2 regions of the Comamonas sp. GCA5 genome follow, and region 1 is predicted to be linked to the other one. Evidence: predicted binding sites of a transcription regulator. Region 1 holds the regulator's gene; the other holds the start of a gene.
What was found. The regulator LexA, encoded in region 1, represses DNA repair genes until DNA is damaged. The targets are predictions, from matches to a motif close to ACTGTATNNNNATACAGT.
Positions count from the first base shown of each region.

Region 2: a site for LexA is predicted at 1,681-1,698, ahead of SJH88_RS13570 (DNA topoisomerase IV subunit B). Genes of this name have one in related genera too.

Region 1 is NZ_JAZHFR010000036.1:2,344-5,801, reverse strand. Features, by position in the region: gene SJH88_RS10390 (universal stress protein) at 1-464, opposite strand, end outside; gene SJH88_RS10385 (hypothetical protein) at 815-994, opposite strand; gene SJH88_RS10380 (hypothetical protein) at 1,150-1,413, opposite strand; gene lexA (transcriptional repressor LexA) at 1,519-2,190, opposite strand; gene SJH88_RS10370 (asparaginase) at 2,263-3,219, shown strand; gene adk (adenylate kinase) at 3,372-3,458, opposite strand, start outside.
Region 2 is NZ_JAZHFR010000060.1:13,758-17,215, forward strand. Features, by position in the region: gene SJH88_RS13555 (SDR family oxidoreductase) at 1-116, opposite strand, end outside; gene SJH88_RS13560 (hypothetical protein) at 159-320, opposite strand; gene SJH88_RS13565 (MFS transporter) at 331-1,524, opposite strand; gene SJH88_RS13570 (DNA topoisomerase IV subunit B) at 1,732-3,458, shown strand, end outside.

The DNA.
Region 1 (3,458 bases):
GTTTTTTTACGCTCTTTGGGAACTGCGCGGTGGACCAGCACGGGAATGCTGGAATGTGTTAGCACCTTCTGGGTTTCGCTGCCCAGCAACAGCTCGCTAATTCCCTTGCGTCCATGGGAGGCCATGCAGATCAGGTCGCAATCCAGGTCCTGGGCCTGCTTGACAATGGCACGGTAGATGGAGGCGCTAGTCGTGCGGACCGTGGCGCAGGGGACGTTTTGCTCGCGCGCTAGGTGTTCGACGAAGTGCAGGGCTTTGTCCGCGAACTCCTGCACATGTGCATCAAACTCCGCCGCGTTGATGGTCAGTAAGGCTTCGGCACCATAAATCAGCGCGTTGTAATCCGGCATCACATACAGGGCAGTGACCTTGGCACCCAGTTCATGCGCCAGGCGGATGCCCGAGCGCACGGCCTCCTTCGAGAGTTCGGAACCATCGGTGGGGATCAGCAGGTGTTTGAACATGTCCAGCCTCCTGGGTGGCGCGAATGCTGCGTTCCAGACAATCTATGCCAAGGCGGGTGTTCCAGCAATCCATGGCGCAGTAGGACGGGACACTGATGCTGTGCCAGTGCGGCGGCAGTGGTTGGGTATGGGCGATGGGGTGGAGTGCTCCGGCGACCCTAAAGGTGCTTGCCAACTGTACGTGGCAGCAGTCTTGTGATGCTGCGGGGCCATGTAGGGGCATCTGTGCCGCAACCACATTGCTGCAAGACTGTGCAGCACTTCAGCAGGCATGCAGCACATCCAGCTTGGTCTATTCCAACTTAGGCGGGCAAACAGGCCAATCCCCCAAAGCTGGTCAGCGCCGAATGCTATGGATTGGAGAGCTTGGCAACCTGTGCGCTGAGCAATGGCAGGTTGGCCTTGGCGCGCGCCCAGGTCAGGCGCACGTCGGTTTTCTCCGCGGTGCGGTAAATGAAGCTGCGTCCCATCAGGCCACCGCTGCTGGGCAGCGTGGGTTGGCGTGGTGTGGAAGAAGGTGTGTGGCTCATAAGTCCTCCTGTCCGGGCAAGTCATGCAGCAGTTTCATCAGCTTGCGCAGGCATGACACATGTTCGTGTGGGCGTGGGGGCTTGTGTTGGCCGGTCTGGCGATGTTTCTTGTCAGGCGTTTTCCATCGTGCATTGCCAGCCAAGGGCGATGACCATCAGTTGGCTGCGCAGCGCAAGCGGTGGCGGGCCTCCTGGGCTGCCAGTGCTTCCAGGGCCGCACAGACGTCGGCCAGCTTGCCGGACAGGGCAAAGCGTGCCCTGTCGGTATCCTTGGGGCGGCGCATCAGGCGGACGTTGCCGTGGCAGGCGCTGCTGGCCGGCAGCGGCATGGTGAGCGCATGAAACTGGTCCTGGTTACTGGCCACCCGGGGGCGGCAGGTGGATCTGGGCAAAGGCAGTTCACAGTGCAGCGTGGTCATGGTCGATTCCTTGGGGTGGTTGCAGTCAATTACAGGCGATGGCTGTCCCTGCCGCTCTCGAAAGGCAGCATAGACATCCGAAGAAGCACTGGGCGGCGGGTGGTTTTAGAGCAGGAGGCTGTTGCGGATCAGCCCGACCGCCAGCCCTTCGATGGCGAAGTTGTCTTCTTCGCCAACCTGGATGACGGGGTAGTCCGGGTTTTCGGGCAGCAGCTCAATGCCGTGTGCCGATTTGCGCAGGCGCTTGACGGTCACTTCGTCACCCAGGCGCGCCACCACGATCTGGCCGTTGCGTGCATCGCGTGTGGATTGCACGGCCAGCAAGTCGCCGTCCAGGATGCCCGCGTCGCGCATGGACATGCCGCGCACCCGCAGCAGGTAGTCCGGCTTGGTGGGGAACATGCTGCTTTCCACGGCGAAGCTTTGGTCGATGTGCTCTTGCGCCAGAATGGGAGAACCGGCGGCCACACGCCCGACGAGGGGCAGCAGCAGGGGTTGCATGGCGGTCATGGGCAGATCGAAGTGCGTGCCCCGGGCGGCATTGATGTGGCGCACAGCATCGCTGACGAGGCGGATGCCGCGCGAGGTGCCACTGACCAGTTCCAACACGCCCTTGCGCGCCAGGGCCTTGAGGTGTTCCTCGGCCGCGTTGGCGGAGCGAAAGCCCAGGGTGCGCGCAATTTCAGCCCGGGTGGGCGGTGCGCCGGTGCGGGCAATCGCGTCCTGGATAAGATCCAGAATTTGCTGTTGCCGTGGGGTGAGGGGTGTGTGCTCCATGCCAGTCCTTGTATGGATAACTGATGTTTTATCCAGTACCTGTATTTTTAACCAGTTTTGTGAGGGCCGCAAGTGTCTGAAGGCAGAAAAATCGCTATCTTGGGAACGGGGGGCACCATCGCTGGCCTGGGGGATGCACAGGGCGGTGGCGTGGGCTACCAGGCGGGGCAGTTGGGCGTTGCGCAGTTGCTACAGCCGATTGCGGATCAGGCGGTGCCCCAGGGTTGGTCCCTGGAGCTGGAGCAGGTGGCGCAACTGGACAGCAAGGACATGGATGTCACCGTGTGGCTGCAGCTGGCCCAGACCTGCCAGCGCTGGCTGCTGCAGCCTGAGGTGGCTGGTGTGGTGATCACGCATGGCACGGACACATTGGAGGAGACGGCCTGGTTTCTGCAGTGCGTCCTACAACCGGCCAAGCCGGTGGTGCTGACCTGCGCCATGCGTCCGGCCACGGCCTTGTCCGCCGATGGGCCCGCCAATCTGCGCGATGCGTTGGCTTGCACAGCGCAGGGCCGGGCCGGGGTGTGGGCGGTGGCGGCCGGGGAGGTGCACAGTGCGCAGCAGGTGCACAAGGCCCACCCCTACCGTGTGCATGCTTTCACCTCTGGCGATGCCGGACCTGCGGGGTGGGTGGAAGAAGGTCGTGTGCGCTGGGTCGGCGGTAGCGAGGCCACCTTGCCGTGTGCCGCTGCATGGACGGAGTGGCCGGTGGCTGACGCCTGGCCCTGGGTGGAAATTGTGACCAGCACGGCAGGTGCGCGCCCGGCGGCGGTGGATGCTCTGGTGGCGGCCGGGGTGCAGGGGCTGGTGGTGGCCTGTACGGGCAATGGCTCGGTGCACCAGGCGCTGCAGCAGGCCTTGCTGCGCGCGCAGGACCGCGGGGTGCGGGTCTGGCGCAGCACGCGCTGTGAGCAGGGACGGATCGTGCTGGCGCAGAGTGAGGAGAATCCGCTGGTCAGTCCACTGAGTCCGCTCAAGGCCCGCATCAGCCTGATGCTGGAATTGCTCCAGGCTGCGGGCCAAACCTAGGTGTTGGAGGCTTGCGGGTCCATGTGGGCGTGCGTTGACTGCTATCCATCGCCATGATGGGCCTCAAGGGTTTCTGGATGCAAAAAGGCTGGTGTTGCCACCAGCCTTGTATTTTTTGCGCGTGTGGAGCGTACTCCGCAGCGGTAGCCTGATCAGGAAGACAGAGCTTGCAGTGCGCGGGCGGTAATGTCTTCCACGCTGCCCATGCCGCTGATGGCACGGTACTTGGGAGCGGCGGC
Region 2 (3,458 bases), on a different contig from region 1:
GCCGCCGTGCGGGCGGCCAGCACCAGTTGGACTTGGGATTGGTGGGTGTGGGCCAGCTGGCGGGCCAGTTCAGCGCCGATGCCCTCCGAGGCACCGGTGATCACAAAGCAGGGCACAAGGCGACTCCCGGCCCACCCCCTGGGCCGGGGAGCCCAGGCTCAGAAGCAGGCCCAGATATAGCCGGCCAGTGTGACCATGAAGTCCGGCAGCGTGTACAGGGCAAACACCCCCAGCAGCACGGCCAGCACGCAGGCCCAGATCAGTGCGCGCTGCCACCAGGGCAGCGCCAGAGGCAAGGAGGAGGGGGCGGCGCTTGTCATGCTGGCCATCTTACGCGGAGGCCGGCCTGCGCACCAGGCTGGCCTCGCGGATGGGCAGGTTCACCAGCGCCGCAAAAATGCCCAGGGCGATCGACACATACCAGACCATGTCGTAATTGCCGTTTTGGTCGTACAGGTAGCCGCCCAGCCATACGCCCATGAAGCTGCCGATCTGGTGGCTGAAGAACACGAAGCCGCCCAGCATCGACAGGTGCTGCACGCCAAAGATCTGCGCGATGGTGGCATTCGTCAGCGGCACCGTGGACAGCCACAGGAAGCCCATGGCGGCGGTGAAGCAATAGACCGACCACGGTGACAGCGGCGCCAGCAGGAACAGCACCGTCACCACCGAGCGCAGGCCGTAGATGCCCGACAGCACGTAGCGCTTGCGCATGGGGTACTTCTGGCCCAGGTTGCCCGCCAGGTAGGTGCCGAAGATGTTGAACAGCCCCACCAGCGCCAGGCCGATGCTGGCCACGTGCGGCGCCATGCCAAAGTCCTTGAGGTAGCTGGGCATGTGCACACCGATGAACATCACCTGGAAGCCGCAGACGAAATAGCCCGACAGCAGCAGCACGAAGCTGGGGTTGGTCCAGGCTTCCTTCAGGGCCTGGCCCACCGTCTGCTCGCGGTGCAGCACCGCGCCCTTGCCAAAGCCCGGCTCGCGCAGGCCGAAGGCCAGCACGGCGATGATCAGCGCCATCAGCGCCAGGATCAGCAGCGCATTGCTCCAGCCGAACTGGGCAATCAGCGTGCCTTCCACCGGCACCATGAAGAACTGGCCGAACGAGCCGGCCGCGGCCGTCACACCCATCGCCCAGCTGCGCCGTTCCACCGGAATCTGGCGCCCCAGCACGCCGTAGATCACGGCATAGGTGGTGCCGGCCTGTGCCGCCCCGATCATCAGCCCCGTGGTCAGGGTGAACAGCAGCGTGGTCGGCGACAGCGCCATGCCCACCAGCCCCAGCGCGTACAGGATGGCGCCGCCAATCAGCACCTTGAAGGCGCCGATGCGGTCGGCAATCATGCCCACGAAGATGCCGAACACCCCCCAGGACAGGTTCTGGATGGCAATCGCCAGCGAGAAGCTCTCGCGCGTCCAGCCCATTTCCTGGGTGATGGGCAGCAGCCACAGACCGAAGCCATGCCGAATGCCCATGGCCAGTGTCACGACCATGCCCCCGCACAGCAGCACCTGGAGCATGGGCAGGCGCTGCATGGATTGTTGTGATTGGTTTTGCATGGAAAGCAATGTAGCGAATTGCTTCGCCACCTGCTGCAACCTGCGGGATAGGCATTGCATATTCCCGCCATCAGGTGGCACGATGCCGCCTTTGCGACTCGGAGTCTGGTCTTGGTTACTGTGAATTTATCCAGCGCTGGGCTGTGGCCGGAACTACAATCCGCCCCCATGGCAGCTAAACCCTCTACTTCTGCATCCGCGTATTCCGAAGGCTCGATCCGCGTGCTCAAGGGCCTGGAGCCCGTCAAGCAACGCCCGGGCATGTACACCCGCACCGACAACCCCCTGCACATCCTGCAGGAGGTGATCGACAACGCCGCCGACGAAGCGCTGGCCGGTTTCGGCAAGAAAATCAAGCTCACCCTGCACACCGACGGTTCGGTCAGTGTGGAAGACGATGGCCGCGGCATTCCGTTTGGCCTGCACCCCGAGGAAAAAGCCCCCGTGGTAGAGCTGGTCTTCACCCGCCTGCACGCCGGCGGCAAGTTCGACAAGGGCAACGGCGGGGCCTACAGCTTCTCCGGTGGCCTGCACGGCGTGGGCGTGTCCGTGACCAATGCCCTGGCCACGCGCCTGGAAGTGACCGTGCACCGCGACGGCGAAGTCGCCACGCTGGCGTTTTCCGGTGGCGATGTGGTCGAACCCCTGGCCCGCCGTGCCATGGTGGCCGGCGACCGCAAGCAGGGCACCACGGTGCGCGTCTGGCCCGACGCCAAATACTTCGACAGCCCCCACCTGCCCATGGGCGAGCTGGTGCACCTGCTGCGCTCCAAGGCCGTGCTCATGCCCGGCGTCAGCGTCACGCTGACGAATGAAAAGACCAAGGACGTCCAGCAGTGGCAGTACAAGGGCGGCCTCAAGGACTACCTGGAGCAGACGCTGACCGCCGACGCCGTGATCCCGCTGCTCGAAGGCGAAGGCTATGCCGACAAGCACAGCGACACCTTCAGCGAAGGCGAAGGCGCCGCCTGGTGCCTGGCCTTCACCGAGCAGGGCGCGCCCATGCGCGAGAGCTACGTCAACCTGATTCCCACCACCGCCGGCGGCACGCACGAAAGCGGCCTGCGCGATGGCCTGTTCCAGGCCGTCAAAAGCTTCATCGAGCTGCATGCCCTGCTGCCCAAGGGCGTCAAGCTGATGCCTGACGACGTGTTCGCACGCGCCAGCTTCGTGCTCTCGGCCAAGGTGCTGGACCCGCAGTTCCAGGGCCAGGTCAAGGAAAAGCTCAACAGCCGCGATGCCGTGCGCCTGGTCTCGGGCTTTGTGAAGCCTGCCATGGAGCTGTGGCTCAATGCCCATGTGGAGTTCGGCAAGAAACTGGCCGAGCTGGCCATCAAGGCCGCACAAATCCGCCAGAAGGCCGGCCAGAAGGTCGAAAAGCGCAAGGGCTCCGGCGTGGCCGTGCTGCCCGGCAAGCTGACCGACTGCGAAAGCCGCGACATTGCCGACAACGAGGTGTTCCTGGTCGAGGGCGACTCCGCCGGCGGCTCGGCCAAGATGGGCCGCGACAAGGCCACCCAGGCCGTGCTGCCGCTGCGCGGCAAGGTGCTCAACACCTGGGAGGTGGACCGCGACCGCCTGTTCGCCAACAACGAGGTGCACGACATCTCCGTGGCGATTGGCGTCGACCCCCACGGCCCCGAGGACACGCCCGACCTGTCCGGCCTGCGCTACGGCAAGATCTGCATCCTGAGCGATGCGGACGTGGATGGCTCGCACATCCAGGTGCTGCTGCTGACCCTGTTCTTCAAGCACTTCCCCAAGCTGATCGAAGCCGGCCATGTGCACATCGCGCTGCCGCCGCTGTTCCGCGTGGACGTGCCGGCGCGCGGCAAGAAGCCCGCCGCCAAGGTCTATGCCCTGGACGAGGGCGAGCTGAACGCCATCCTCGACAA